DNA from 4 places in the Mesorhizobium sp. M2E.F.Ca.ET.209.01.1.1 genome. Region 3 is predicted to be linked to each of the others. Evidence: predicted binding sites of a transcription regulator. Region 3 holds the regulator's gene; each other region holds the start of a gene.
The links. Region 3 encodes PhoB, which activates phosphate uptake and scavenging genes when phosphate is short. Its sites were predicted from a motif close to TGTCATNNANCTGTCAT; they were not measured.
Positions count from the first base shown of each region.

Region 1: the regulator PhoB is predicted to act here: its motif matches at 6,105-6,121, upstream of EN852_RS24950 (LTA synthase family protein).
Region 2: the regulator PhoB is predicted to act here: its motif matches at 4,637-4,653, upstream of phnF (phosphonate metabolism transcriptional regulator PhnF).
Region 4: the regulator PhoB is predicted to act here: its motif matches at 4,669-4,685, upstream of EN852_RS23375 (DUF1045 domain-containing protein).

Region 1 covers NZ_SADP02000015.1:76,514-84,035, reverse strand. Annotated here, with positions in the region: gene EN852_RS24980 (small ribosomal subunit Rsm22 family protein) at 1-65, opposite strand, end outside; gene EN852_RS24975 (YnfA family protein) at 69-392, opposite strand; gene EN852_RS24970 (cyclopropane-fatty-acyl-phospholipid synthase family protein) at 714-2,009, opposite strand; gene rplI (50S ribosomal protein L9) at 2,261-2,845, opposite strand; gene rpsR (30S ribosomal protein S18) at 3,064-3,312, opposite strand; gene rpsF (30S ribosomal protein S6) at 3,312-3,806, opposite strand; gene EN852_RS24950 (LTA synthase family protein) at 4,127-6,055, opposite strand; gene fabD (ACP S-malonyltransferase) at 6,333-7,274, shown strand; gene EN852_RS24940 (ribbon-helix-helix protein, CopG family) at 7,339-7,522, shown strand, end outside.
Region 2 covers NZ_SADP02000001.1:662,305-669,826, forward strand. Annotated here, with positions in the region: gene EN852_RS03410 (ABC transporter substrate-binding protein) at 1-31, shown strand, start outside; gene EN852_RS03415 (sugar ABC transporter ATP-binding protein) at 249-1,802, shown strand; gene EN852_RS03420 (ABC transporter permease) at 1,799-2,764, shown strand; gene EN852_RS03425 (zinc-binding alcohol dehydrogenase family protein) at 2,835-3,851, shown strand; gene phnF (phosphonate metabolism transcriptional regulator PhnF) at 3,862-4,599, opposite strand; gene phnG (phosphonate C-P lyase system protein PhnG) at 4,735-5,196, shown strand; gene phnH (phosphonate C-P lyase system protein PhnH) at 5,196-5,807, shown strand; gene EN852_RS03445 (carbon-phosphorus lyase complex subunit PhnI) at 5,809-6,924, shown strand; gene EN852_RS03450 (hypothetical protein) at 6,927-7,124, opposite strand; gene EN852_RS03455 (alpha-D-ribose 1-methylphosphonate 5-phosphate C-P-lyase PhnJ) at 7,184-7,522, shown strand, end outside.
Region 3 covers NZ_SADP02000012.1:25,284-32,805, forward strand. Annotated here, with positions in the region: gene pstS (phosphate ABC transporter substrate-binding protein PstS) at 1-428, shown strand, start outside; gene pstC (phosphate ABC transporter permease subunit PstC) at 493-1,479, shown strand; gene pstA (phosphate ABC transporter permease PstA) at 1,483-2,334, shown strand; gene pstB (phosphate ABC transporter ATP-binding protein PstB) at 2,331-3,134, shown strand; gene phoU (phosphate signaling complex protein PhoU) at 3,155-3,862, shown strand; gene phoB (phosphate regulon transcriptional regulator PhoB) at 3,880-4,569, shown strand; gene EN852_RS40905 (DUF1127 domain-containing protein) at 4,696-4,953, opposite strand; gene EN852_RS21440 (winged helix-turn-helix domain-containing protein) at 5,064-6,731, shown strand; gene EN852_RS21445 (ROK family protein) at 6,842-7,522, opposite strand, start outside.
Region 4 covers NZ_SADP02000013.1:186,743-194,264, forward strand. Annotated here, with positions in the region: gene EN852_RS23350 (ABC transporter permease subunit) at 1-315, shown strand, start outside; gene EN852_RS23355 (ABC transporter permease) at 325-1,056, shown strand; gene EN852_RS23360 (ATP-binding cassette domain-containing protein) at 1,056-1,871, shown strand; gene phnN (phosphonate metabolism protein/1,5-bisphosphokinase (PRPP-forming) PhnN) at 2,026-2,652, opposite strand; gene EN852_RS23370 (alpha-D-ribose 1-methylphosphonate 5-triphosphate diphosphatase) at 2,649-3,788, opposite strand; gene EN852_RS23375 (DUF1045 domain-containing protein) at 3,824-4,531, opposite strand; gene iolB (5-deoxy-glucuronate isomerase) at 4,765-5,577, opposite strand; gene EN852_RS23385 (DUF3329 domain-containing protein) at 5,961-6,173, opposite strand; gene iolE (myo-inosose-2 dehydratase) at 6,256-7,170, opposite strand; gene iolD (3D-(3,5/4)-trihydroxycyclohexane-1,2-dione acylhydrolase (decyclizing)) at 7,322-7,522, opposite strand, start outside.

The DNA of each region.
Region 1 (7,522 bases), on a different contig from region 3:
GCCGGCAGCGGCACCTTGTCGAGCAGGCTGTCGACGCCTTGGCGCAACTGGGCAGGAAGCTCCATCGCTCAAATCCCGCGCGGCGCGAGCAGGATGACTGAAGCGCCGATGACGCAGAGCGCCGCTCCCGCTAGATCCCAGCGGTCGGGACGCACGCCTTCGACCAGCCACAGCCAGCCAAGTGAAGCCGCAATGTAGATGCCGCCATAGGCGGCGTAGGCGCGGCCCGCCGCGTCCGTGTCGACCAGCGACAGCAGGAAGGCGAACAGCGCCAGCGAGACAAGGCCGGGAAGAAGCCAGAGCGCCGACTTGTCCAGCCGCCACCACGCCCAGAACGAGAAGCAGCCGCCGATCTCGGCAAGCGCTGCGGCGACATAGATGAGGTAGGTCATGACAGGATCGAACTTGTCACAGGCCGTCATCCCAATGGCAAGTCATGATCGGCTTGCTGGCTTGAAGGAAATTTCGAAGGGCGTCGCTGCCCCTCATCCGCCTGCCGGCACCTTCTCCCCGTGAACGGGGAGAAGTGAGCTGGCCGCTTGGCTGGCGCCTATTCTGCAACGCCTGTGATTGGCGAAATCATCAATGACCGCGTCCCTTCTCCCCGTTCACGGGGAGAAGATGGCGGCAGCCAGATGAGGGGCAGCGCCGACCTGTGAAACTGGCCTCGCTGTAGAGGCAGCAATACATTCCAACGCCGATGTCTAAGGTGCCTACTCCACCGCCTTGCGCCTGCGCGTCGGCTTGGCCGGCTGGGCGGCGGGCGCTTCCGGCTCCGGATGGTCGTGGTCGCGCAGCTCCAGAGCTTTCTCGCACTTGGCGATGTAGTCGCGGGTCACCGGCAGCGTGTCGTTCTTCTTGGCGATCTGGAACTGGAAGATCACCAGGTCCTGCCAGCGGAAGGCGGCTTCCGAGGCGGCGAGATAGAACTCCCACATCCTGCAGAAGCGCTCGTCATAGATCGCCTTGGCCTTGTCGCGGTTGGCGGCGAAGCGGGCGCCCCAGTGCTTGAGCGTATCGGCATAGTGCAGCCGCAGGATTTCTATGTCCGTCACCACGAGGCCCGACTTCTCGATCGCGGGCATCACCTCCGACATCGCCGGGATGTAGCCGCCCGGGAAAATGTATTTGCGCACGAAGGCGCTGGTCGCCCACGGCACGCCGGAACGGCCGATCGTGTGCAGCAGCATAACGCCGTCCGGCTTGAGCAGCGTCGCGGCCTTGTCGAAGAAGGTGCGGTAGTGGTTGACGCCGACATGCTCGAACATGCCGACCGAGACGATGCGGTCGAAGCGCTCGTTGATGTGCCGATAGTCCTTGAGTTCGAAATGCACGCGGTCCTGCAGCCCCTGCGCATGCGCGCGGTCGGTGGCAACGCCATGCTGTTCGGTGGAGAGCGTCACGCCCTGCACGTCGACGTCGAAGGCCTTGGCGAGATAGAGGCCGAGCCCGCCCCAGCCGGAGCCGATGTCGAGCACGGTCTGGCCGGCCTTGAGCCTGAGCTTGGCGGCGATGTGGCGCTTCTTGGCCAACTGCGCCTCGTCCAGCGTCATGTCGGGCTGCTCGAAATAGGCGCAGGAATACTGCATGTCCTCGTCGAGGAAGAGCTTGTAGAGCTCGCCCGACAGGTCATAGTGGCGCTGCACATTGCGGCGCGAGCGCGCGGCGGTGTTGATCTGCTGCAGCCGGCGGAAGGCATGGCGCAGGCCCTCGATCGCCTTCGACCAGGACACGTCGATGCCGCTCGAGCCCATGTTCTGGAACGCGATGCGCATCAGCCCCAGCACGCCGCCCTCCAGCACATCGAGCTCGCCGTCCATATAGGCCTCAGGCACCGCCAGCATCGGATCGAAGCTGATCGCCCGCTCGGCATGCATGGTCTTGATATGGATATGCACCGGCTCGCCGCTGCCGTCGCCGAATTTGTGCGTCGTGCCCTTCGGTCCGGTCACCTTGAGGTCTCCGGCCCGCACCAGGCGCTCGAGAACGTGTTTCAACAGGATGTTCATGACCAAATGTCCCCTCAGTCGGATCACCCGGTAATCAGACTGGAATGCCAGAGCGAAGATGCCACAGGGCATCGCCCGCGTCCAATCGACGCGCTACGCTGTAATGTGCACAAGATATGGGGTGTCGAAAAGTTCCTTTTGGCACAAAAAAGCCCGGGTCGGAGACCCGGGCGTTGGTCCAGAAATCCTGGACGTCTGCGAGCCGAAGCGATGCTTCGGGGTCGACGAGGCGTAGAGATCAGGCGCCTGGATCAGGCGTTCTCTTCGCCGCCCTCGAACTCGGCGTTCGGGTCGAAGAAATTCTCCGGCCGGGCGTTGTCGTTGATGTCCTCGCCATAGATGGCTTCGGCGGTGGTCAGCGTCTCGCCCTTGGCCTGGCGCTCGGCCTCGTCGGCCGAACGGGCGACGTTGAGCGTCACGGTGACCTCGACTTCCGGGTGCAGCGCGATCGCCACATTAGACAGGCCGATGGTCTTGATCGGCTGGTTGAGCTCGATCTGGTTGCGGCTGACGGTGAAGCCTTCGGCGGTGAGCAGCTCGGCGATGTCGCGGGTCGACACCGAGCCGTAGAGCTGGCCGGTCTCGCCGGCCGAGCGCACGACGATGAAGCTCTTGCCGTCGAGCGTCTCGGCGATCTTGGAGGCTTCAGACTTGCGCTCCAGGTTGCGGGCTTCGAGCTGGGCGCGCTGGCCCTCGAACTTCTTCTTGTTGGCTTCGTTGGCGCGCAGCGCCTTGCCCTGCGGCAAAAGGAAATTGCGGGCGAACCCGTCCTTGACCTTCACGGTCTCGCCCATCTGGCCGAGGCGGGAAATGCGCTCGAGGAGGATGACTTCCATGGTTTCGTTCCTTCGTTTGGGCGTCGATCGTTCGATCGGCGCTGAATGAATTGGAACAGGTCAGGAAGCTTTGGCGCGGCGTCGCCGCTCTTGTCGCTGTCCTGCCTGTCTGGGCAGTTAGAGGCAATTGGCCCCAACTCGGGATTTTGATCGAGACCCAGCGGCGCCCGTCGCCGTGGGTGAAAGAAGCGGGCGGCGAGCCGCCCGCTTCGGAAATCTTAGCGAACCACGTAGGGCAGCAGGCCGAGGAAGCGGGCGCGCTTGATCGCCTTGGCGAGTTCGCGCTGCTTCTTCTGGCTGACGGCGGTGATGCGCGACGGCACGATCTTGCCGCGCTCGGAAATGTAGCGCTGCAGCAGACGCACGTCCTTGTAGTCGATCTTCGGAGCGTTGGCGCCGGAGAACGGGCAGGTCTTGCGGCGGCGATGGAACGGACGCCGGGTCGGGATCTGGTTGATGTCGACCATTATTCTGCACCCCCTTCAAAGCCTTCGCGCGGACGGCGCGGGCCACGGTCGCCGCCTTCGCGGTCGCCGAACGAACGCGGACCACGGTCGCCGCGGTCGCGGTCGCCGAAGGAACGCGGGCCACGATCGCCACGCTCGCGGTCGCCGAAGCCGCCGCGCTCGGAGCGCTCTTCGCGCTTCTGCATCATCGCCGAAGCGCCTTCCTCATGCGCCTCGACCTTGATGGTCAGGAAGCGCAGCACGTCTTCGGACAGGCCCATCTGGCGCTCCATCTCGTTGAGCGCGGCCGGCGGGCAGGTGATGTCCATCAGCGTGTAGTAAGCCTTCCGGTTCTTCTTGACCCGGTAGGTGAGGGACTTCAGTCCCCAGTTCTCGATCCGGCCGACCGAGCCGCCATTCGCGGTGATGACGCCCTTGTACTGTTCGACAAGCGCGTCAACCTGCTGCTGCGACAGGTCCTGCCGGGCAAGAAACACATGTTCGTAAAGAGCCATTATGTCTTTCTGCCTTTCTTCGTTTCTCTGTCCGGCCCTCGCGGCTAAGCCTCTGCAACTTGTCTGACCCGGCCGCCAGGGCGCGGGGAAGAAAGGAGCATCACGAGACGGTCGAGAGCGGAGACACGGGAGGCTAAAAGCGCTTCTGGCTTCGTGTCGCGGCTTTGAGAAGCCACGGCCCTCCGTTCAGCCCCCAGCAAGGACCGGCACATTGGGCGCGTCTATACAGCAATTTCGCGGGAAGGCAAGGCCGGCAGCCAGGATTGAGGATTCCACAATACCGCAGGGCCTGACTTCTCCGACGCTCGCGCATAGTGGCCTCAACTCGTATGCGCGACGAGCTTGTTCACCGTCTCGGGGAAGAAGTCGGGCGCCGAGTGGCGCTTGCCGAACATCATGTCGTACTGGATGAGGCGGAAATCGTTGATCTTCGGGTCGATCTGCTTCTGCCTCGCCCAGTCCGGCGTCGCTTCGCCCGCGGGCGACAGGAGCAGGTTGCGGTCGACCACCCGGTAATGCTCGCGCAGCGCGCCGAGGAAGCCGGTGTAATAGGGGTGCGTGATGCCGGCTGTGGTCAGGATGTGATAGGGGAGGAAGGCCGGACTCACGGCGCCCAGGTTCTGCACCGGACCGGAGCGGTTCGACCAGATGACCAGCGGCGTGTCGTGATGCTCGAGCGCGGCTTCCGGATTCGGCTCCTTGCGTGGCGCGACATTGTCCTTGAGGAAGCCGGTCTCGACATAGACAGGTCCGAGCGGCGGCAGGTGGTCGCCGAAGAAGGCGATGACGGTCGGCCGCTCGCGCTTCTTCGCCCAGTCGATCAGCCGCTGCAGGCCGCGGTCGGCGTCGCCCGAGCCCTCGGCATAGGAAAGCAGCGATTCCCGCGCCCAGGAACTGATCGGCGCATCGACCGAATGTGTCGGATTGTAATAGCGGTAGGGCTCGTAGGGGCCGTGGTTCTGCAGGCTGACGGCGAACAGGAACACCGGATCGTCGCTGGCGTCGGCCTCGCGGATGATCTCATCGGTCATCGCCGCGTCGGAAGCCAGCGGCCCGCGCTTTTCCATGGGCGGCAGCGTCTCTTCGGAGCGGAAGTCGCTGAAGCCGAAATCGGCATAGACGGCGCCCCGGTTCCAGAACCAGTTGGTGCCGGGATGGATGGCGCGCGCCCGGTAGCCCTCGCTCTTCAGGAAGGTCGCCAGCGACGGCGTCGGCGTGCGCACATATTGCTGGTAGGGGATCGAGCCGGCCGGCAGGAAGGCGTTGGAGAAGCCGGTCAGCGCCTCGAATTCGATATTGGCGGTCATGCCGCCGAACTCAGGCGAGAACATCGAGCCCGAGCGCAGGGCGCGCACGGTCGGGATCGGATCCGGCTTGATGCTGACGCCGGGCAACTGCGTCGGATCCCAGAAGGATTCGCTCATCACCACGACGATATCGGGCTTCTCGTCCGGCACCGATGCGGCGACGCCGGTGCGCTGGATCGCTGCCATCGTCTTGTCGGAATAGCCGGGCGGGGCCGAGACATGCGCCATCGGCACATTCATCGCGAAGGCCAGCGCAAAGCCGTTCGAGGCGTAGTTTTCCTTCTGGTCCCACATGATCGGGATGATCTGCAGCCGGTCGCGCGTCCACGAGAAGGTGGCGTAGTCCATGATCGAGACGAAGAAGGCGAGCAGCGGCACGGCAAGCGCCAGCCGCGCCAGGCGGCCCTTGCGGCTGAGGATCGGCACCCGCCGGCGCCAGGTCCGCCAGCCATAGACCAGCAGCGCCAGCCCGCCGACGATTGCCGCGGCAAGCATGATGGCCGTCCATGGCCGTTCGCGCACCAGAAGCGGCATCAGCGCCATGATCTGGCGGGCAAACAGGAAATCCGTCGGGTAGAGCGGATCGCCTAGATAACGCGATTTCTGGTGTCCGACAAAGGCCAGCGCCAGTGTCAGTGGCGCCACGATCATCAGGCTCTGGTGGCTGCGGCCAATCACGGCGTCGAGCCCGACCAGCACCAGCGCAAAGACGATGATCGTGGTCCAGCCCGGCTTGAACGGCTGCAGGAAGAAATCGACAGTGCCGAAGAAATCGCCGCGCACGATCCATTCGATTGCGAAGACGAGCAGGGCGGAGACAAGAAGTGTCGCAAGGCCGTAGCGTACCGTCGGCCAGGGCCGCCCCGGCAGGTAGCCGGTGGACGGATCGTCTTCCAAAAATTGAGGCACGGGCTTGGCCGTGCCTTTCCTGATCCTTGCCACTCTACTTCCCCCGGCCCACGCAACACGCCTTCCACGCGCGTCACGGCTCTGTCATCAAAATGTCACGCAAAGCTAGCGCCTGTGGCGGAAATAAGAAGAGCCAGCAAAGTAAACGTGAGCGGTTTTCATCAGGTGTGATCGCCAAAAAGCCTTTCGGAACAGGGAGTCAGCCGGGTTTTCCGGCTGAAATACGGCTTGAAGGGATACCCGCGGGCTTGACTTGGCTGTGCGCCTTGCGCCAGAGGCAGAGAAAAACCAGGCTCTGGAGAGATCAAAAATGGCCGTCGCATTCACCTTTCCGGGACAGGGCAGCCAGGCCGTCGGCATGGGCAAGGACCTCGCGGATCAATTCCCGGAGGCGCGCCGCGTCTTCGAGGAAGTGGACGCCGCGCTCGGCGAAAACCTGTCGAAACTGATCTGGGAAGGGCCGGAAGAGACGCTGATGCTGACCGCCAACGCCCAGCCGGCGCTGATGGCGGTGTCGCTGGCGGCGATGCGGGCGCTCGAAGCGCGCGGCTTCTCGCTGAAGGACAAGGTGGCCTATGTGGCGGGCCATTCGCTGGGCGAATATTCCGCGCTTGCCGCGGCCGGCTTCGTCTCGGTCGGCGATGCGGCGAAGCTGCTCAGGACCCGCGGCAACGCCATGCAGGCTGCGGTGCCGGCCGGCGAGGGCGCCATGGCTGCCATCATCGGCCTCGAGCAGGCCGATGTCGAAGCAGCGTGCGCGGAAGCGGCCAAAGGCTCCGTCTGCCAGGTCGCCAATGATAATGGCGGCGGCCAGCTGGTGATTTCCGGCGCCAAGACGGCGGTCGAGCTGGCCGCGAAGCTGTGCACCGAAAAGGGCGCCAAGCGGGCGCTGATGCTGCAGGTCTCGGCCCCCTTCCATTCGGCGCTGATGGCGCCTGCGGCCGACATCATGCGCGAGGCGCTGGCGGGCGTGGAAAAGCAGGCGCCGGTGGTTCCGGTCGTCTCCAACGTTACCGTGACGCCGACCAGCGACCCGGACGAGATCGCCCGCCGCCTGGTCCAGCAGGTGACCGGCCGCGTGCGCTGGCGCGAGACGGTGGAATGGTTCGGTGCCAATGGCGTCGCCACGCTGTACGAAGTCGGCGCCGGCAAGGTGCTGTCGGGCCTGGCGCGCCGCATCAAACGCGACATCGCCACCGGCGCCATCGGCACGGCGGCGGACGTCGAGGCGGCGCTGGCGGCGCTGGGATGATCATCAAAGCTTGAACTCTCAGCCTCAAAGCGGTAAATGAATACATGTATTCACGGAGGTCATCGTGCCGACATCCATCCGCCTGGCGCCCGAGATTGAAGAACGCTTGGACTTTCTTGCCGCCAAGACCGGCCGCAGCAAAGCCTACTATCTGCGTGAACTCATTGAACGTGGGCTCGAAGACGTGGAGGACTATTATCTCGCTGCGGAGGTGCTTGAGCGGATCAGGCGAGGTGAGGAGGATGTCG
Region 2 (7,522 bases), on a different contig from region 3:
CGACGCCCTGCTCAATCCGAAGCTCAACTGAGCATCGTGACTTATCCGTTTCCGGGGCGGTCTCGCCCCGGAAACATCCCCTGGGCGGGGCGGCTTGGAAATTCGACGGCCCAAGCACTTCCAGGAAGAGTGCCTAGCGATTTTCCGTTCGGAATTGCCTGAACTTGCCTTACCTTGCCAATCAAGATGCGCACCTGAAGACGCATCGCCGCATACCCAATGGTCGAGACCAATCTGGGAGGATTGTCATGACGTCGACGGCGCAGGAACTGCACCCGGCCCCAACGCTGCAGCCGGGAAGGACGATCCTCGAACTCAACGGGTTGGAGAAGCGCTATCCCGGCACGCATGCGCTGAAGCCCGTGCACCTTGCCTTCAAGGCGGGTGAGATCCATGCCATCGTCGGCGAGAACGGCGCCGGCAAATCCACCCTCATCAAGCTTCTGACCGGCGTCATGCCGCGCACCTCGGGCGAGGTCATCTGGGAAGGCCAGCCCGTGGCTTTGGCTACCCCGCACGAGGCGATGGCGCTCGGCATCAACGCCGTGCACCAGGAGGTGGTGCTGTGCCGCCATCTCACCGTCGCCGCCAATATGTTCCTCGGCGAGGAGGAGTCCCGCTTCGGCCTCCTGCAGCAGCGCGCCATGGTCAAGGACGCGCAGAAGATCATCAACGGCCTCGGCTTCGACCTGCCGGCGCATGTTGTGCTCGGCGATCTCACCATCGGCCAGCAGCAGCTGATCGCCGCAGCTAGAGCCACCGTGCGCGGCACAAAATTCCTGATCTTCGACGAGCCGACCGCCTACCTCACCCGCAAGGAGGCAGACCAGCTGTTCAAGCTGATCCGCCGGCTGAAGGGCGAAGGCGTCACCATCATCTATATCAGCCACCGCATGGAGGAAGTATTCGAGCTCGCCGACCGCGTCTCTGTGCTGCGCGACGGCACGCTGGTGGGCACCCGCAACATCGCCGAGACCAACGAGCCGGAGCTGGTCAAGCTGATGATCAACCGCTCGATCGAGCAGATCTACCACAAGGAGCATTTCACCCCCGGCGCCACGATCGTCGAGACGAAGAACCTCTCCGGCAAAGGTTTCGAGAATGTCTCGGTGACTGTCCGCGCCGGCGAGATCGTCGGCCTCTACGGCCTGATCGGCGCCGGCCGCAGCGAGTTCGTCACCACGCTCTACGGCCGCCACAAGAAATCGGCCGGCCAGATCCTGTGGGAGGGCAAGGAGGTTCAGGTAAATTCCGAGCACGACGCCATCCGCCTCGGCATGGCGCTGGCCCCGGAAAGCCGCCGCGACCAGGGCCTGTGCCTCAATCTGCCGGTCGGCATGAACCTGAACCTGCCGATCTACAAACGCATCTCCAGCAACATGCTGATCTCCGGCGCCAAGGAAAAGGCCGAGGCCGACCGCCAGATCGCCGACCTGCGCATCAAGACGCCGACGCGCAGCGCACTCGCCTCCAGCCTGTCCGGCGGCAACCAGCAGAAGATCGTCATCGGCAAATGGCTGGCGCATGGCGCCAAGCTGTTCATCTTCGATGAGCCGACGGTCGGCGTCGACGTCGGCACCAAGGCCGAGATCTACCGCCTGTTCAGCGCGCTTCTGTCGAAAGGCGCCGGCATCATTCTGATCTCGTCCTATCTGCCGGAAGTCTACGAGCTTGCCGACACGCTGCATGTGTTCCGGCGCGGCAAGCTGGTCGCCACGCATGGCTTCCGCACCGCCGATCACGAGGAAATCCTCACGCAGGCGCTCGCCGAGAAACAAGAAAAACAGGGAGGTCAGACATGAGCACCGAGGCTATCGCCGCCGAACGGCCGAAGCGAAATTACAACGCCCTGTTCGGGCTGACGCTGCTGGCGCTGCTAGTCCTGCTGTGGGTGATCCTGTCGCTGGCGACGACGAGCTTTGCCTCGGCCAACAACATCTCGAACCTTTTGCGTCAGGGTTCGATGATCGCCATCCTGGCGGTCGGCCAGACCTTCGTCATCATCACCGGCGGCATCGATCTTTCCGTCGGCGCGGTCGTCGGCTTCTCGACGGTCATCGCAGCCATGCTGATCAATGCCGGCGTGCCGGTCTTCGCCGCCATCCTGATCACACTGCTGGTCGGTGTTGCCATCGGCCTGTTCCACGGTTTTGGCATCGTCAAGATGGGCCTGCCGCCCTTCATCATCACGCTGGCGACGCTGACATCGCTGCGCGGCATCGGCCTGCTGATGACTAACGGCAATTCGATCTCGATCAACAACGACGCCTTCCAGGAATTCTCGCGCAACTCCTTCGTCGGCATCCCCAACCTGTTCTGGATGGTGATCCTGGTCGGCATCCCGGCCTACATCTTCCTGCATCACAGCCGCTGGGGCCGCTATCTGTTCTCGGTCGGCTCCAATGCCGAGGCCTCGCGCCTGTCCGGCGTCAACGTGCAGCGCACCATCTATATGGCCTATACGCTGTCCGGCCTGTGCGCGGCCTTCGTCGGGGTGCTGCTCGCCTCGCGCATAGGCATCGGCAATCCGACGCAGGCCGAGGGCTGGGAGCTCCAGGCGATCGCCTCGTCGGTGATCGGCGGCACCTCGCTGTTCGGCGCGGTGGGTTCGGTGCACGGGCCGCTGCTCGGCGCCTTCATCCTCGCCACCATCAACAACGGCGCCAACCTGCTCAACGTCAATGCCTTCTGGCAGCGCATCATCACCGGCCTGCTGATCATCGTCATCGTCTACTTCGACGGCCTGCGCCGTCGCGGCAAGTGAATCCTCCCTGACCTGACGCCGGTCCGCTCAACCGAGGGACCGGCGCCTTTTTTGAATACTGGAATTGCCCATGAAAGCCGTCGTCTGCCGCTCGCCCGGCGACCTTGTCCTCGAAGACCGCGTCGATCCAGGCGCGCCACCATCAGGTTGGGCGCGCGTCGCGGTCAGCCATGTCGGCATCTGCGGCACCGACTACCACATCTTCGAAGGCAAGCATCCCTTCCTCGCCTATCCGCGCATCATGGGCCATGAGGTTTCCGGCACCATCGTCGAAAAGGGGGAAGGCGTCGATCTTGCCGTTGGCGAACCGGTCGTCATCAACCCCTATCTTTCATGCGGCAAATGCATCGCCTGTCGGCACAGCAAACCGAATTGCTGCGTGAAGATCGAGGTGCTGGGCGTTCATCGCGACGGCGCCATGTGCGACGAGATCCTGGTGCCGGCGCAGAATCTTTATCCGACAAACGGCCTGTCGCTGGCCGATGCCGCTGCGGTGGAATTCCTGGCGATCGGCGCGCACGCCGTGCGCCGATCGCTCGGAACGCCGGGCCAGCGCACGCTGGTCATCGGCGCCGGCCCGATCGGGCTGGGCACGGCGATCTTCGCGCGCATCGCCGGACTCGATGTCAGCCTGCTCGACATGAGCAGCGAGCGCCTCGGCTTCGCTGAAAAGGAACTCGGCTTTGCCCCGCTCGACACCTCGAAGGCATCGGCTGCCGAACTGGTGCGGCAGGCAACCGGCGGCGAAGGCTTCGACCTCGTCTTCGACGCGACCGGCAACACGGCATCGGTGCAGTCGGCATTCGCCCATGTCGCGCATGGCGGCACGCTGGTGCTGGTCAGCGTCGTCAAGGACGACATCACCTTCTCCGACCCCGAATTCCACAAGCGCGAGATGACGCTGGTCGGCAGCCGCAACGCGCTGAAGGCCGATTTCGAGCATGTCGCCGCTTCGATCCGCAACGGCGCCGTGCCGCTGGATAAGCTCGTCACCCATCGAACCACGCTTGCCGGGACGCCGCTCGACCTCGCCAGATGGACGCATGAGAAGTCGGGGCTGATCAAGGCGGTGATCGAAGTCGGCTGAGCGCGGCTAGCTAATCGCCGGCCGACAGCCTCAGTTCCACTCGTTCCGCCGGGAACCTCGATTCCGCGAACTGGATCGGCTGGCCGTCGAGCGTGACGTTGACGGCGACAGTGACCAGCACGATGGCGCCGGGCTGCAGATCGAGATCGGCAAGATCGTCGGCATCGGCGTGGCGAGCCGACAGCACGGTCGAATGCCGCAGATAGTCATTGATGCCGAAGCGCTTCAGCGAGGCGGTGATCGACCCCGTTTCCGCCATTGCCATCTCTATGCCGGCGAAGCGCTTGGCGTCGAACCAGGTCGTGGCGCGTGACACCGCATGACCATCGGCCTCGCCGCGCGTCTCCAGGCGGATGACGGCCGCGCCCTTGGCAAGGCCCAGCGCCTCGGCGATGCGCCGGCTGGCCGGCTCCGTCGACGACGACAGGAGCGCAATATGCCGCTCGCTCGTCTGCCCCTGCAGCCCGGTCGAGAAGCGCGTGCGCGCGCCGATCGGATAGGACAGCCGCTTGCGCGACAGGACGAAGGTGCCGCGGCCCTGCTCGGCCCTGAGCACGCCTTCCTGCACAAGTGCCGCAATGGCGCTGCGCACCGTATGGCGGTTGACGCCGTAGCGCTCGGCCAGTGCTATTTCCGGCGGCAGCGCCGCATTCTCAGCAAAATCGCCGCTCGCGATCCCCTGCAGGATCCGGTCGGCGATCTGCCGCCACAGCGACACGCCGTTACGCCTTTCGATGCTGCTCGCCAGTCCGGTCACCCATCGCCCCCAAGCATTTTTCCCGGGTTGTCATCCACCCGTCATGGACTCCCGTTACGAGATAAGTATAATTTGTATAGTTGTCTATATCAATAGACAAATTCTACGCAGGCAAGGAGCAATGTCATGCGAGGACAGGAAGCGCGCGAGCAGGCCGGGCGGAACGCCTTGATGGCGACGCTGGCGCATGCCGAAGCCGATGAGATCGCGCGCCTGTGGAACGACGCGGGCCTGCCCTCCGAGGCCGAGCTCTTGCGCGGACCCGAAACCGGATTGGTGACGGTGCGCGGGCGGATCGGCGGCGGTGGCGCGCCCTTCAATGTCGGCGAGGCAACGGTCACCCGCGCCACGGTGCGGCTGCCGTCCGGCCAGGTCGGCCACTCCTATGCGCTCGGCCGCGACAAGGACAAGGCCAGGCTCGCCGCGATCGCCGACGCGCTGTGGCAGGACCCGGCGCAACGTGAAGCAGTCGAGACGAAGCTCGCCGCGCCTTTGCGCGCGGCGCTCGACGCGGCGCGCGAGACCCGACGTGTCGAGACGGCGGCAACGAAAGTGGATTTCTTCACCATGGTGCGCGGAGAGGACTGATGGATATCGCCACGCAATCGATCAACGGCGGCTTCGCCGAGCCGGTCTTCAACGCCCAGACCGTGTTCCGCGCCATCATGGACGCGATGGCGCGCCCGGGCACCATCCAGAACCTGCCGCCGCTCGCCCGCCCGCCGGGGCCATTGTCGGCGACCGCCGGCGCCGTGGCGCTCTCGCTCTGCGACAACGACACGCCGCTCTGGCTTGACCCGCCGCTGCAGGCGGAAGCTTCGGTCAAGGCCTGGCTCGGCTTCCACACCGGCGCGCCCTTGGCCAACACGCCGGCCGACGCGCATTTCGCCCTGATCGCCAATCCGAAGGAGATGGCGGCGCTCGACGGTTTTGCGCAAGGCACGCAGGAATATCCCGATCGCTCGACGACGCTGATCCTCCTGGTTGACGACCTCGCCTCAGGCCCGTCGCTGCTGCTCGAAGGACCCGGCATTGAAAAGACGTCAATGATCGCGCCTCCGGGCATGCCGCGCCATTTCGTCGAGCAGTGGAAGCAGAACAACCAGCGTTTCCCGCGCGGCGTCGACATCATCCTGGCAGCGCCGGGCAGCCTCGCCTGCCTGCCGCGCACCACTCGCATCAAGACGATGGAGGCGTGACATGTATGTCGCGGTGAAAGGCGGCGAAGCCGCCATTGCCAACGCGCACCGCCTGCTTGCCGACCGCCGCCGCGGCGACCGCGCGGTGCCGGCGCTGCGCCTCGACCAGATCGTCGAGCAACTGGCGCTCGGCGTCGACCGGGTGATGAGCGAAGGCTCGCTCTACGATCGTGAGCTTGCGGCTCTCGCCGTTGTCCAGGCGCGCGGCGACATGATCGAGGCGATCTTCCTGGTGCGTGCCTACCGCACCACCCTGCCGCGCTTCGGCTACACCAATCCGGTCGATACCGGCGCCATGCAGGTCGAGCGTCGTATCTCGGCCACCTACAAGGACTTGCCGGGCGGCCAGGTGCTCGGCCCGACCTTCGACTACACCCACCGCCTGCTCGATCCGGAGCTTGCCGCCGGCGCCGAGGTCGAGACGCCGGCGCAGCGCCCGGTCGAGCCGGAGGCCATGCCGCGCGTTTCGGCGATCCTCGCCCATGAAGGCCTGATCGAGGCCGATGGCGACATGCCGCTGGACCATGTGTCCGGCGACATCACCCGCGAGCCGCTGCAGTTCCCGATGGCGCGCGACATCCGCCTCCAGGCACTGTCGCGCGGCGACGAAGGCTTCCTGCTGGCGCTCGGCTATTCGACGCAGCGCGGCTACGCCCGCAACCATCCCTTCGTCGGGGAGATCCGCATCGGCGAGGTCGAGCTCGAGCTCGACGTGCCGGAACTGCCCTTCGCCGTGCCGCTCGGCTCGATCCGCGTGACCGAATGCCAGATGGTCAACCAGTTCAAAGGCTCGGCCAAGGCGCCCCCGCAGTTCACGCGCGGCTACGGCCTGGTCTTCGGCCAGAGCGAGCGCAAGGCGATGGCGATGGCGCTCTGCGACCGTGCCCTGCGCGCGAGCGAACTCGGCGAGGATGTCGTCGCCGCCGCGCAGGACGAGGAATTCGTCATCTCACATTCCGACAATGTCCAGGCGACCGGCTTCGTCGAGCACCTGAAGCTGCCGCACTATGTCGACTTCCAGGCCGAGCTCGGCCTTGTCCGCTGCATGCGCGCAGAATACGAAGCACGGGAAAACGAGGACAGGGCCGCCGAGGAGAAGCGGGAGGCGGCGGAATGAGTTCAGTGCCCGCTACCGGAATGTCCGCCGCCGCTATCGAACGAGCCGCCGCCCGAGCCGTAACCACTGGCACCGGCAACGGTCTCGCCGTGCGGGGGCTCCTTTGGCGCAGGGAGAAACATCTTCCGCATCGCAAAGGCCGCAACGCCGGCGAACACCAGCAACAGCACTGCAAGATGCAACCAACCGGTAGAGTCCATGTGGGCCTGCTCCCGAGTCTTGGGTGCCAAACTCCTACCACAGAGTCAGCGTGATCGCCATGACCGACATCGCCACCTACAACTTCGCCTATCTCGACGAGCAGACCAAGCGGATGATCCGCCGGGCGATCCTGAAGGGTATCGCCATTCCCGGCTACCAGGTGCCTTTCGCCTCGCGCGAGATGCCGATGCCTTACGGCTGGGGTACCGGCGGCGTGCAGGTCACCGCCTCGATCATCGGTCCCGACGACGTGCTGAAAGTCATCGACCAGGGCGCCGACGACACCACCAACGCCGTCTCGATTCGCGCCTTCTTCAAGAAGGTCGCCAAGGTCGACGTCACCACAGAGACCGCGAAGGCGACGATCATCCAGACCCGCCACCGCATCCCGGAACAT
Region 3 (7,522 bases):
CCCAGACCGGCGGCGCGATCGGCTATGTCGAATATGCCTATGCCAAGCAGAACAAGCTCACCTATACCGACCTGATCAACAAGGACGGCAAGAAGGTCGAGCCGACCGCTGCGGCGTTCTCGGCTGCGGCGGCCAGTGCCGACTGGAGCTCGCAGCCGGGCTACGGCGTGATCCTGGCCAACCAGGCCGGCGCCGAAACCTGGCCGATGACGTCGGCCACCTGGATCCTCGTCTACAAGAAGCCCGACGACGCGGCGGCTACGACCGAAGCGCTCAAGTTCTTCGCCTGGTCCTACGCCAAGGGCGACGACATGGCCGCCGAGCTGGACTATGTTCCGATGCCCGACGCGGTGGTGAAGAGCGTCGAGGAAATGTGGGGCAAGGACATCGTCGACGCGAACGGCAAGCCGCTCTATTCCGGCATGTAATTCTGACGAACAAGGGAGGGCGCTTCCGGCGCCCTCCTGTCTCTTTCGAAATGCGAGGGGCTAGATGAGTGCCGCTTCCGAAGCCGTGACCGCGTCCTCCATGCGCACCAGAGAAGCGACGGTGCGCCGCTTCGCCCTCACCGATACGATCTTCCGCTCCGCCACGCGTCTTTCCGCCATCCTCGTGCTGGTTATTCTCGGCGGCGTCGCCATCTCGTTGTTTGCCGGCTCATGGCAGGCGCTGTCGAAGTTTGGTTTTTCTTTCCTGACGACCGAGGCCTGGAACCCGGTCACTGAGAATTTCGGCGCCCTGGCGCCCATCTATGGCACGCTCGTCACGTCGGCCATCGCCATTCTTATCGCCGTGCCGATCGGCATCGGCATCGCCGTCTTCCTGACCGAGTTGTGCCCGCGCCCGCTGAGGCGCCCGATCGGCATCGCGGTCGAATTGCTCGCCGGCATTCCCTCGATCATCTATGGCATCTGGGGCCTGTTCGTCTTCGCGCCGTTCCTGCAGACGACGATCCAGCCCTTCATCATCTGGGTCTTCAAAGGCATCCCCGGCCTCAACAGCCTGTTTGCCGGCCCGCCCTACGGCATCGGCCTGCTGACCTCCTCGCTGATTCTCGCCATCATGGTGCTGCCCTTCATCACCTCGATCACCAAGGACGTGTTCGACACGGTGCCCGCCGTGCTGAAGGAATCGGCCTACGGCATCGGCTGCACGACCTGGGAAGTGACGCGGCGCGTGGTCATCCCGTATACACGTGTCGGCATCATGGGCGGCGTGATGCTCGGCCTCGGCCGCGCGCTCGGCGAGACCATGGCCGTCACCTTCGTCATCGGCAATGCGCACCGCATCAGCGCCTCGCTGTTCGCGCCCGGCACCACGATCTCGGCAACCATCGCCAACGAATTCACCGAGGCCGACGGCGAGCTCTACACCTCCTCGCTGGTGGCGCTCGGCCTGATCCTGTTCATCATCACCTTCGTCATCCTTGCCATCGCACGCTACATGCTGCTGCGTATCGATCGCCGTGCGGGAGCCTGATCCATGTCGACAGCCCTGTCTCTCCACCGGAGCCGCAAGCGCAAGAACGGCGTGATGATGGCGCTTTGCGTCGTCGCCGCCGGCATTGGCCTCGCCTGGCTGGCGCTGATCCTCGGCGCGCTGATCTACAAGGGCCTGTCCGGCGTCTCGCTGGCGGTGTTCACGCAAATGACGCCGCCTCCCGGCGATGCCGGCGGTCTGCTCAATGCCATCTACGGCAGCATCGTCATGACCATCATCGGCATCGTCGTCGGCACGCCGATCGGCGTGCTGGCCGGCACCTACATGGCCGAGTACGGGCGCTTTTCACGCCTTACGACAATCGTGCGTTTCATCAACGACATCCTGTTGTCGGCCCCTTCGATCATCGTCGGCCTGTTCGTCTATGAGCTGCTGGTGCGGCCGATGGGTCATTTCTCAGCGATCGCCGGCGCCGTCGCGCTGTCGATCCTGGTGATCCCCGTGGTGGTTCGCACCACCGAGGACATGCTGAACCTCGTGCCCAATGCGCTGCGCGAGGCGGGCACGGCAATCGGCGCGCCGCGCTGGGTGGTTATCCGTTCGGTCGCCTACCGCGCCGCGATGTCGGGCATCGTCACCGGCATCCTGCTGGCGATCGCCCGCATCTCCGGCGAGACGGCGCCGCTTCTCTTCACCGCGCTCAACAACCAGTTCTGGTCGAGCAATCTCAATGCTCCGATGGCCAGCCTGCCGGTGACCATCTTCCAGTTCGCTCTCAGCCCCTACGAGGAATGGCAGCAACTGGCCTGGACGGGCGCTCTCATAATCACCCTGACGGTTCTCGGGCTGAGCATCTTCGCCCGCAGCCTGACCGGACGCAGAGAGGACAGATGAAACCGATGTTGTCCACCGACCTGAACGTAGCCGACACGACCGTCGAGAAGGCCAAGATCGAGGTCAAAGGCCTCAACTTCTACTATGGCCAGTCCAAGGCGCTGAAGGACATCAACCTGTCCCTGCCGGAGCGCAGCGTGACCGCATTCATCGGGCCGTCGGGCTGCGGAAAGTCGACGCTGCTGCGCGTCCTTAACCGCATCTACGAGCTCTATCCGAAGCAGACCGCCGAGGGCCAGGTGCTGCTCGACGGCAAGAACATCCTCGACCGCTCGCAGGACCTCAACCTGCTGCGCACCAAGATCGGCATGGTGTTCCAGAAGCCGACGCCGTTCCCGATGTCGATCTACGAAAACATCGCCTTCGGCGTCAGGCTCTATGAGAAGATCAGCAAGGCCGAGATGGACAACCGCGTCGAGTCGGCGCTGAAGCGCGCCGCGCTGTGGAACGAGGTCAAGGACAAGCTCAACGCCAGCGGCCAGAGCCTGTCGGGCGGCCAGCAGCAGCGCCTGTGCATCGCCCGCACCGTCGCGGTGAAGCCGGAGGTCATCCTGCTCGACGAACCGGCCTCGGCGCTCGATCCGCTGTCGACGGCCAAGATCGAGGAGCTGATCGACGAATTGCAGGCCGACTACACGATCGTCATCGTCACCCACAACATGCAGCAGGCGGCGCGCGTGTCGCGGCAGACGGCGTTCATGTATCTCGGCGAGCTGGTGGAGTTCGACCGGACCGAGAAGATCTTCACCTCGCCGCGTGAGAAGCGCACGCAGGACTACATCACCGGCCGCTTCGGCTGAGTTCATACGAGGACATCATCATGGCCGAACATACCGTTGCCTCGTTCGACGAGGATCTGAGGCAGATCAGCCGGCTGATCAACGACATGGGCGACCTGGCCGGTTCGATGGTTGGCGCCGCGACCAGGGCTCTGCTGGAGACCGACAATGCGCTGGCGCAGCGCGTCGTCTCCGACGACACCATCATGGACGCGCGCCAGCGCGAGCTCGACGACCGCGCGATCACGCTGATCGCCAAGCGGCAGCCGATGGCGGACGATCTTCGCCACGTGGTCGGCTCGATCCGCATGGCGGGCGATCTCGAACGCATCGGCGATCTTGCCAAGAACATCGCCAAGCGCGTCGGCTCGGTCGGCATCAGCGCCGCGCCGCGCGACCTCACACATTCGATCGATTCCATGGCGCAGCTGGTGCTGATCCAGGTCCAGGCGGTAGTCCAGGAATACACGGTGGGCGATGCTTCGGCGCTGGCCAAGCTGCGCAACGACGACGAGCGCATCGACGTCAAATACACCTCCGTGTTCCGCGAACTCCTGACCTACATGATGGAAGATCCGCGCAACATCACCGCTTGCACGCATCTTCTGTTCTGCGCCAAGAATCTCGAGCGCATCGGCGACCATGTGACCAACATCGCCGAGAACGCCTATTATGTGCTGACCGGCATGCAATTGCCCGCCAACCGTCCCAAGCAGGACGAGACGGCAATGTCGGCGCCGGCGGCCTGACGGAAAAGGTTACCCCGATGATCGCGCCACGCATCATGGTGGTGGAGGACGAGGAGCCGCTGGGGGTGCTGCTCCGCTACAACCTCGAATCCGAGGGTTACCAGGTTGAAGTGGTGACCCGCGGCGACGAGGCCGAAATCCGCCTGCAGGAAAACGTTCCCGACCTGCTCGTGCTCGACTGGATGGTGCCGGCGGTTTCCGGCATCGAGCTTTGCCGGCGCCTGAGGATGCGGCCCGAGACCGAGCGGCTGCCGATCATCATGCTGACCGCGCGCGGCGAGGAAAGCGATCGGGTTCGAGGTTTGTCCACCGGCGCCGACGACTATCTGGTCAAGCCGTTCTCGACGCCGGAATTCATGGCGCGCGTCAAGGCGCTGCTGCGCCGCGCCAAGCCGGAGGTGCTGTCCAGCGTGCTCAAGGTCGGCGACATCGTGCTCGACCGCGAATCGCACCGCGTCTACCGCAAGAAGAGCGAGATCAGGCTCGGCCCGACCGAGTTCCGGCTGCTCGAATTCATGATGCGGCATCCCGGCCGCGTGTTCTCGCGCAGCCAGCTGCTCGACAATGTCTGGGGCGAGACGATCTATATCGACGAGCGCACGGTGGACGTTCATGTCGGACGCCTGCGCAAGGCCGTCAACAACGGCCGCATGCCCGATGTCATCCGCACCATTCGTGGCGCGGGGTATGCGATCAGGGAAGACTAGGCTAGAGCCCCGCCATCCCGATGGATCGAAATCATGTTCGAGGGGCAGAACTCAATAGCAGGCGGTTGCCGATGCCGCAGTAGTGGCGATGCGGGGGGATGTGCATGAGGCCCGGCTCGCCTGGCCTCAAGCCTTCCTCCGGCTTTCCCGCAGGCGCTTCACCGTGGCATCGACGATCGGGCCGATGTCACTGCGATCGATACCCACATCCTCGAGATAGTGGTCGTTGAGCCTAGTCAGTTCCTCGATCGCGGCGATCCGGAATACTTCATCCTGGCACCAGCCCACCAGTTTGCCGAGAACGCGCCCGACACCAGAAGAGGACCAGCGACGCCAGGCATGCGGCCTTGCGTATGGCGGCAGGGACTTCACACTAGTTGTCACGTCGAACCTCCCGGAAATGTTTATGCAGTCTCTGCCTTCTCCGGCGGAAAGACCTGAAATGCTCCTGAAAGAGTTCGGAAAAGTTTCCGAAGTCGAGTAGATTTCGGCCCATGGTGACGATCCACCGAATGGGACCGTTCCGTCTCGATACCGAGACGGGAATCGTGTTTCGAAATGCCGAGCCCCTCGCATTGGGACAGCGAGCGGTTGCACTCCTGCGCGTGCTGGTGGAGCGAGCGGGCGCACCCGTCTCCAAGGCTGCGCTGATGGATGCCGGATGGTCCGGTCTCGCCGTTGAAGAAAGCAATCTAACTGCCCAGATCGCGGCACTCCGCCGGGTGTTCGGGGAAGAACCCGGCGGCGAGCGCTGGATCGAGACGCTCCCGCGCCGCGGCTACCGATTCGTCGGACCGATGATCGCGATAAGGAACCCGCCCCAAGAGGAAGGAACGGAGGTGAAGCCGGCGCTCCCCGAAGCGCCCTCCCTCGCCGTTCTGCCCTTCGTCAACATGAGCGGCGACCCCGAGCAGGAATACTTCAGCGACGGCATCACCGAGGACATCATCACCGACCTGTCGAAGGTCTCTACGCTCAACGTTCTGTCGCGCCACACCACGTTCACGTTCAAGGGCAAGGCTGTCGAGATAGGGCAGTTGGCGCAGCGGCTGAAGATTCGATACGTCGTCGAAGGCAGCGTGCGCAAGGCTGGCGGGCGGGTGCGGATCACGGCGCAGCTGATCGACGCAAGCAAGGACAGCCAGGTCTGGGGCGAGCGCTATGACCGCGAACTGAAAGACATCTTTGCGCTGCAAGACGAAATCGCGCAGGCCATCGTGGCGGCGCTGAAGATCAGGCTGCTGCCGGCCGAAAAGACGGCGATCGAGAGCCGCTCAACGCAAGACCCGAAGGCCTATCAGCTCTATCTCCTGGGTCGGCACTACCTCACGCAGCAGGGAGCGAGAAGCTTGGAGATCGCCGTTCGCTTCTGCCGGCAGGCGTTGGAGATCGATCCTGATTACGCCCGCGCCTGGGCTGTGGTCGCCCTCTGCCAAGCGTTCCTGCATTTCGGGGGATCGGAGGAGTCAGGCTTATCAGCCGCCGAAAAGGCGCTCGCGCTGGATGCGACATTGGCCGAGGCTCATGCCGCCAGGGCGCGGGCACTGGCCGCGCTGGGACGCAACGATGAGGCGCTGGCGGCCCATGAGGAATCGCTACGCCTTGAACCGGACTCGTTTGAGGTGCGAGTTAACTTTGGCCTGACCTGCCTTTACCTCGGCCGCTACGAAGACGCCATCGAGCATTGCGAGCGCGCCGCTCAGCTTCTTGAAGCAGACCATTGGGCTCTCCTCATTGCGGCTGATTGCTATCGATTGTTGGGACGACATGACGAACTGGGTGCTGCTTCACGCCGGGCTTTGGAGCGCGCCGAAAGGGAGATCGCGCTGCATCCCGACAACGCGCGTGCCTTATCGTTGGGAGCGATCGCGTTGGCCCATCTGGGAGAGAAAGAGCGCGCCGAGGAATGGGCCGCGCGAGCGTTGACGATCGAGCCGGACGATATGAGGGACTACCACAATATTGCATGCGCCTTTGCCCAAATGGGCGAGCCAGATCGGGCTCTCGATTTGTTGGAGACTTGCCTTCCCAAAGCGCACCTCCTCGCATGGATCAAGCGAGAGCCCGAGTTGATGCCCCTCCACGGCCATCCGCGATATCAAGCCCTGATTGCGCGCGAAGAAGCGCGGTTGGCTGCGATTGCGATCGGGGAATCGAGCTAAGCAGGTGGACATTGGTCGCTTGTCCGATATCTATCTAAGATATCGATGTCAGCATTTGGCGCAGAGCGGCAGCGTTCCCAATCGGGTCGTCTAGATGATTGGTTTCACCGTCAGGCGACGATCTTCCCCGCACCGCTTCTCGCCTGCATGCCCGGCGCGAAGATCTCCTGGTCGACGAAGGTCAGCGCGCGCATGGCGCAGCCTTCTCGGATCAGCGGCAGCTCGTTCGGCTCGGCGTCGAAGGAGATCGAGTTCGAGTGCTGGCCGCCGGCGGTCTGGGCGATCGCCTCTCTCAGCGCCGGCTCGATCAGGTCGAAGGCGGCCGCGCTGACGCCGACCATGGCGACCGGCGCCGGATCGATAAGGGCGAAGAGACTGCCCAGGCCGAAGCCCAGCGCTTCGCCGGCCCGGCGATAGGCCTCGCGCTCGGGGCCGTGCTTTTCGCGCGCCTTGGCGGCAAGGGCGCGCATGTCGGCGTCGCCGATGTCGATCGGCGCAGCGTCCTCGCTCATCCCCATGGCGCTGCGCCAGATGGCGTAATTGCCGGCATAGGCCTCGACGCAGCCGCGGCGGCCGCAGCGGCAAAGCGCGCCGCCCGGACGATGGATCATGTGGCCGAACTCGCCGCCGGAAGAATGCGTGCCGGTGAACAATTCGCCCTTCAGCACAAGGCCCATGCCGATGCCGTGCGAGAGCAGGATGGCGATGAAATTGTCGCGATAGCGCTCGGGATCGCGCCATCGCAGCGCCACCGCCATCATGTTGCAGTCGTTCTCCATGGTGGCAGGGAT
Region 4 (7,522 bases), on a different contig from region 3:
CTGGAGGCGGCCCGCGCCTACGGCATGTCGGCCTGGCTGCGGTTTCGCCTCGTGATCGTGCCGCAGGTGCTGCGCCTCGCGGTGCCGGGGCTGGGCAACGTCTGGCAATTGACCATCAAGGATTCGGCGCTGATCTCGGTCACCGGCGTGGCCGAGTTGATGCTCACCGCGAACAAGGCCGCGCGTTCGACGCATCATTCGCTGCTTTTCTACACGGTCGCCGGCATCCTTTACCTGGTGATGACCTCGGTCTCGACGCCGATCTTCGAAAAGGCCGAGCGTTACACCTCACGCAGTTTCACGCGGCCGAAGTAAGAGGTGGCGGTGGCTTTTGATTTCTATCTTTCCACCATGTGGAGCGTGCTCAAGGCGCTGCCGCTGACGCTCGAGATCTGGTTCTTCGGCATCGCCTTCGGGCTCGTCATCGCCACCGGCCTGACCTGGCTGCGGGCTTCGGGCTCCAAACTGGGCGAATATTTCACTCGCGCCTATGTCTTCATCTTCCGCGGCTCGCCGCTCCTGGTGCAGCTCTATCTGATCTATTTCGGCCTCTCCCAATTCGATTTCGTCCGCCACAGCCCGATCCTGTGGCCGATCCTGCGCGATCCGATGTATTGCACGATCGTCGCCATGGCCTTGAACACGGCCGCCTATGAGAGCGAGATTTTCCGCGGTGCGTTGCGGGCAGTGCCGGTCGGCCAGATCGAGGCGGCCAAGGCGTTCGGCATGTCGGCCTTCACCCGCTTCCGCCTCGTCACGCTGCCGATCGCGCTGCGGCTCGCTCTGCCCGCCTATTCGACCGAAATCATCCTGATGACCAAGGCAACCGCGCTCGCTTCGGTGGTGACCATCATGGAGATGATGGGAACGGCGCAGAAGATCCAGCACGACACGTTCCGGCCGATCGAGGTGCTGACCTGCGCCGGCGTGATCTACCTGCTGCTCAACCTGTCGATCGCCCGGATCTTCGCCTGGGTCGAATACCGGCTTTCGCCGCATCTGCGGCCGCCGCCCGAGCAGAGCCAGCAAATCAGACCCGTACCGGAGGTGTTGTGATGTCGGCAAATGTCGCCGCTGCCGCAAAGGCAGCACTGTCCCCGGACGACAAGTCGGCCATCAGCGTCAGGGACATGCGCAAGTGCTTCGGCGACCATGAGGTGCTCAAGGGCATTTCGCTCGAAGCCCACAAGGGCGATGTCATCTCGATCCTCGGCTCGTCAGGTTCCGGCAAGAGCACGATGTTGCGCTGCATCAACCTCCTGGAGACCCCTGACTCCGGCGAGGTGCGGGTCGACGGAGAGCTCATCCGGATGAAGCAGGGGCGTGATGGCCGTCAGATGCCGGCCGACATCCGCCAGGTGGAACGCATCCGCGCCAACCTCGCCATGGTTTTCCAGAGCTTCAATCTCTGGTCGCACATGACGGTGCTCGAAAACCTCGTCGCCGCGCCGACGCATGTTTTGAAGCGGCCGCGCGCGGAGTGCCTGGAGCAGGCCGAGGCATTGCTGAAGCGCGTCGGCATATGGGAGCGGCGCAACTACTACCCGCCGCATATGTCGGGCGGCCAGCAGCAGCGCGCCGCGATAGCCCGCGCCCTGGCGATGAACCCCAAGGTGATGCTGTTCGACGAGCCGACATCGGCGCTCGATCCGGAACTGGTCGGCGAAGTGCTGCGAGTCATGCGCTCGTTGGCGGAAGAAGGGCGCACCATGCTGGTCGTCACGCATGAGATGAGTTTCGCCCGCGATGTGTCGAGCAAGGTGATGTTCCTGCACAAGGGCGAGGTGGATTCGGTCGGCGAACCGAAGGAGATGTTCGCCAGGCCGCCGACGCCGCAATTCAAGCAGTTCATCGCCAACTTCAACAAGTGAAGACGGACGTTGCTCGGCGCCAAGATGTGCTGAGATTCAGGTCAGGCCGAGCCGAAAGTGGTGGCTTCCGAGAACCGGAGCGGAGCGTACTTAAGTACGTGAGCACCGGAAGCGCAGGGAGTCGCCACTTGCAGGCCGGCCTCACCTGAATATCTTAGATCATGTCCGACAGGTCCGAGAACGCCATCGCCTTGCGCAGCACCTCGGCGAAGCGTTCGCCGGCGATGTCCTTGTCGCCGTTGTTGTCGATCGAGGTGACGTCCGGTCCCGTCAGCTTGACGCTGGTGCTGCGCGCCAGGCGGGCAAGCACCTCGCCGCGCGATTCACGGCCGCGCGCGGCCAGCCGCTCGGCGAGGATTTCCGGCGTGGCGGTGATCTCGACCACGGCCAGGTTGGCGTAGCGTTCGCGCAGCGCCGGGATGACTGCGCGCGACACGTTGGCGACCGCGACATGGCCGTTTGCCACGGCCCAGTCGACATCGGCCGGCAGGCCGTAGCGCAGGCCGTGCGCGTCCCAGCACAGCGAGAAGGCGCCGTCGGCCTCCGCTTCGGCAAAGGCAGCGTCGGCCAGCGTGTCGTGGTCCTCGCTTGCCGCGTCGCTCGGCCTGGTGATGACGCGGCGCACGAATTCCAGCCGCGTCTCGCCGGCAAAGCGCTGCCTGGCGTAGCCGATCACCGTATCCTTACCGGCGCCGCTCGGGCCGACCACCGCGACGAAGACGCCGTTGCGGATCGGCAGGCTCTTGGTCAGCTCGCGCTCGATGAGGGCCGAGACCATCATGCGACCCGGCTGCCCTGCCGCCACACGGTGCGCACCACCGGCACGCGGTCGTCGACGCGCACGCGCACCAGGTCGGCGCGGCGGCCGGGCTCGATGACGCCCCGGTCGGTGAGACCGACCGCTTCGGCCGGGTTCTTCGAGACCATGGCGACCGCCTGCGGCAGCGAAATCCCTTCGACGACATCGCCGAGGAAGAAGGCCGACTGGATCAGGCTGAAGGGGATGTAATCCGACGACAGGATGTCGAGCAGGCCGTCGGCGGCAAGCGTGCGCGCCGAGACATTGCCGGAATGCGAAGCGCCGCGCATGACGTTCGGCGCCCCCATCAGCACCCCGAGCCCCGCCGCCTTCGAGGCCTTGGCCGCTTCTTCCGTCGTCGGGAACTCGGCGACGCGCACGCCCTGCTCGATCGCTTCGTCGACATGGCCGGCGGTCGCATCGTCATGGCTGGCCAGCACGATGCCGCGCTCCCGGCAGGCGGCCGAGATGAAAACCCGGTTCGGGCCGGAATTGCGGGCCGATTCCACCATCCGCTTCTCGCAGAATTTCTGGAAGTCGCGGTCGGTCAGCTTCAGCTTACGTTGGTAGTAGTAGGCATAGGTCTCGAGGTTGACGAACTGGCGCTGTCCGGGCGCGTGATCCATCAGCGAGGCGAGCTTCACCCGCTCGTCAGTCTCGAAATTGGCGAAAGCCTCGAGGCAGTCCGGCGCCGAGACCTCGCAGCGCAGGTGGATGAAATGGTCGGCCCTGAGCCGATCCTGGCGCACGCTGTCCTCGATCGCGTCGGCCAACTTGCGCACGTCGTCGGATTTCAGGTCGGCGTCCTCGTCCATGCCGACGCGCAAGGCGTCGAGCACGGTGGTGATGCCAGCGGTCGCCACCTGGGCGTCATGGGCAAGCACTGCGGCGATCGGGTTCCAGCGCACTTTCGGGCGCGGCGCGTAGTGGCCTTCGAGATGATCGGTGTGCAGCTCGACGAGGCCCGGGATGATGTAGTCGCCGCCCATATCCTCGCCGGTGCGGGCAGCGCCCGGCTCGAGGGCGGCAATCAGGCCGTCGCGCAACAGGAGCGATCCCTCGACGATTTCGTCGGGCAGCACGATGCGGGCATTGGTGAGAACTGTTTCGGCGGTCATCTCAGGCGTCCTATCTCGGCGGTCGGTCAGTCAAATCAGGCGGTCTTGCGGGCCTGGCCACGGCCAAGCGCATGGTGGGAAAGCACCATGAACGGCGCGCCGGGTTCGCTTTCGACGAACAATGTCAGCGCATCCACCGGCACCGGCTGGCGCAGCACATCGGCGAACAGGCCGTCGATCGCTGCGCGAAGGCGTGGGCTTTCCTCTGGCCCGACACGCCCCGACAGCGTCATGTGGAAGCGGAACGTGTCGAAGACGTAAGGATAGCCCCATTGGCAGAGGTTGCGGAACTCGTCCGGCTTCAGCGCGTCCGGGCTGCGGCGCTCGATCTCGGCCTCGGTCAGCGGCGCGCGGAAATTGTCGAAGGCGCGCACCACCTCGCCGGCGAAGCTGTTGAGCGGCGCGAACTGCGTTTCCGGCACCAGCGCGAAGAAGCCGTCGATCTGCCCGACGACCAGGCGCGGGATGACGACGGGCGGCGTTGCTTCGGCAAAAGCATCGATCGCGGCGCGCAGCGAGGCTTCCGTCTCGTTCGGCGCCAGCCGGAACGGCGCCTTCAGCGTCGCATGGAACCCGTAACGCCTGGCGGAGGCGGTGTGGAAGGCGACCTCGGCGGCGGACAGATCGCCCACCGCCTCGACCGGCCGCGTCGCCGCGCCGAACGGGTCACGGCCCAGCCAGTTGGCGGCAATGCGCGCCAGCTTCTCGTCCTGCCCCGGTGTGTAGTAGATGGCGTAGCGCATCGGTGTTCCTCGTCAAGCGCGCCGCGCCGAAGGATCATGCGACGCGCTTCAAGTCATTGTCCTGGCAAGTCGTAGGCCCAAAAACGCCGGAGCGCTTGCGGCGACATGCACCGGAACCGCTGCCATAGGTGATTTCCATGACGGATTGACGAAGCTTTCATGGGTTTTCGAAGGCAAGTCCAGCCGCAGGCTCGTTAGCCGATGATTTTCTCCCGGCTGGACCAATCCGCCGGTCAGGCCTTCATCAGCCACTCATGCTCGGCCGCGTTGTGGAATTTCCACGTCCGCTTCGGTCCGGCCATGACGTTGAGATAATAGAGGTCGTAGCCGTGACAGGCCGCGCAGGGGTGATAGCCCTTCGGCACCAGCACGACGTCGCCGTCCTCGATCGCCATCGCTTCGTCCAGCTCGCGCACGCCGTTGCGGTCGGCATCAGTGTAGACGCGCTGGAAGGCAAAGCCCTGCGGCGGGTTGAGCCGGTGGTAATAGGTTTCCTCGAGATAGGATTCGGCCGGCAAATTGTCCTGGTCGTGCTTGTGCGGCGGGTAGCTGGACGTATGGCCGCCGGGCGTGATGACCTCGACCACCAGCAGCGAGTCCGCCGGCTTGCCCTCGGGCAGGATGTTGGTGACGTAGCGCGTGTTGGTGCCCTTGCCGCGCACCTCCTGGCCGAGATCGTCAGGCCCGATGACGCGCACCGGCAGGCCGCCGCTCAAACCCGGCGCCGAGCAGACGGCGAGTTCCAGTTCGGTGTCGGCGGTCACCGACCATTCCGTGCCTTGCGGCACATAGACCGACCAGGGCTTTCCCTCGAAGGGCGACATGCGCTCGCCGAGCAGGCCGAGTTCCTTGCCGCCGGCGGTCGCCTTGCCCTTGCCGGTGACGAAGACCAGGCAAACCTCGCGATCGCCCGTCTTGCTCGACGCCGTGTCGCCCGCTTTCAGCCGATGCAGGTCGAACCCGACAAAGGTCCAGCCGGCGCTTTGCGGCGTGACATGTGCGACATGGCCGTGGCCCTTGTCGGCCTTGACGACGAGTTTCGACATTCTTGTCTCTCCTATCCCTATTCGCTCTGGCGGGGTTGGCGACCCAGAGATTTCATCAGCTGAGGAGTCCGGCGCAAACCTTCGCGATTGGCCGTGGCCTCCAAAAACTTCGTCATCCTAGGGCGAAGCAGGAGCGAAGCTCCGTCGCGAAGACCCTAGGATCCATGCCGTTCCCTCAATCGAAGGGCGCAGCGGAGCAGAATTCTGCACCGTCACACTACCTTCAAAGTCATGGCATGGATCCTAGGGTCTGCGCTGCGTCGCTGCGCTCCTTGCTCCGCCCTAGGATGACGAAGCGAGAGGCGTTCGGGCCAATCGCCATCACAAGCGATCCGCCGGACGCACAAGTATCCGACCCACAAAACGTCCGCGCCATCGACCACTCATTCCTTCGGCTCGGCTGGGGGCTTCACTTCCTCGGCCGGCTTGTAGAGATAGAAAAACTGCCACACCGCATAACCGGCGAAGCCGAGAGCGATGACGCCCCAGAAGGGCGTGCCGGAGGCGAACTCGATCACCGACCAGATGAGGCAGACCGAGACGACGGCGATGCGTCGCCACAGCGGCCGGAAGAAGGGGTGCTCATAGTCTTTCATCGCGCCAATCCAGGATTTGCCCAAAGCACAACGGATAAACCGCGCGCCCCGACTAATCCATCATCCATGACGAATCCGCCGTTCAGGCCGGAAACCCTTGCGTCTCCACCGTATAGCCGGCGGCCGTCATCACCCGCATTAGCTCCTTGTGACCGACCTGCGCCATCTTGAGCGGCGGGTTCTTCTTCGGATCCTGCTCGGCCTCGACCACGAACCAGCCCTCATAGCCATAATCGGCGAAGCGCTGGACGATGGCGCCGAAATCGAGCGAGCCGTCGCCCGGCACGGTGAAGGCGCCGAGCGCCACGGCGTCGAGGAAGGACTGTTTCGTGCGGTCGAGCCCGTCGATCACGCGCATGCGCACGTCCTTCACATGGACGTGGTTGATGCGCTTGTGATGGTTGTCGATGGCGCGCAGCACATCGCCGCCGGCAAAGGCGAGGTGACCGGCATCGAGCAGCAGCGGAATGCCTTCGCCGGAATGGCGCATGAAGGTGTCGAGCTCCGGCTCGGTCTCGACCACCGCCGCCATGTGATGGTGGTAGGACAGCGGCATGCCTTGGTCCGCGCACCATTCGCCGAATTCGGTGACGCGGCGGCCATAGGCCTTCATCTCGTCGTCCGAAAGTTTCGGCTTGGTGGCCAAAGGCTTGGAGCGGTCGCCCTGGATGGAACGGCCGACCTCGCCATAAACGATGCAGGGCGCGTCGACCGCCTTGAACAGGTCGATCATCGGCTGGATGCGGTCCTTGTTCTTCGCCAGCTCCTCGTTGACCAGCGTGCCGGAGAACCAGCCGCCGCAAAGCGTGACATCCGCCTCCTTCAGGATCGGCAGCATCACCTTGGGGTCGTCGGGGAAGCGGCGGCCCTTTTCCATGCCGGTGAAGCCCGCCGAGCGCGACTGGCGCAGACACTCCTCCAGCGACACGTCATCGCTCAATTCCACGAGATCGTCGTTCCACCATGCGATGGGGGACATGCCCAGTTTGGCTTTCAAGTCGTCACTCCAAATGTCGGTTCGTTTCTACCCTCCCCCTTTGTGGGGAGGGTCGCTGCAAGGCAGCGGGGAGGGGGCAGCGCCGACCCCCACCCGGACCTTCGGTCCGACCTCCCCACAAGGGGGAGGTAGGGGATCTGCGCTGTCAGCTTCAATCTCCGATCTTCTGCATCTGACGCTTTTCTTCGTAGACTTTGCGCGCAGCGTTCACTTGCGGCCGCGACGAGACTTCCGGCACGGCGACATCCCACCAGTGGCCGCCGGCCTCGGTCGAAACCAGCGGATCGGTGTCGATGACCAGCACCGTCGTCTTGTCGTTCTTCTTCGCCTTGGCCAGCGCCGTCTCCAATTC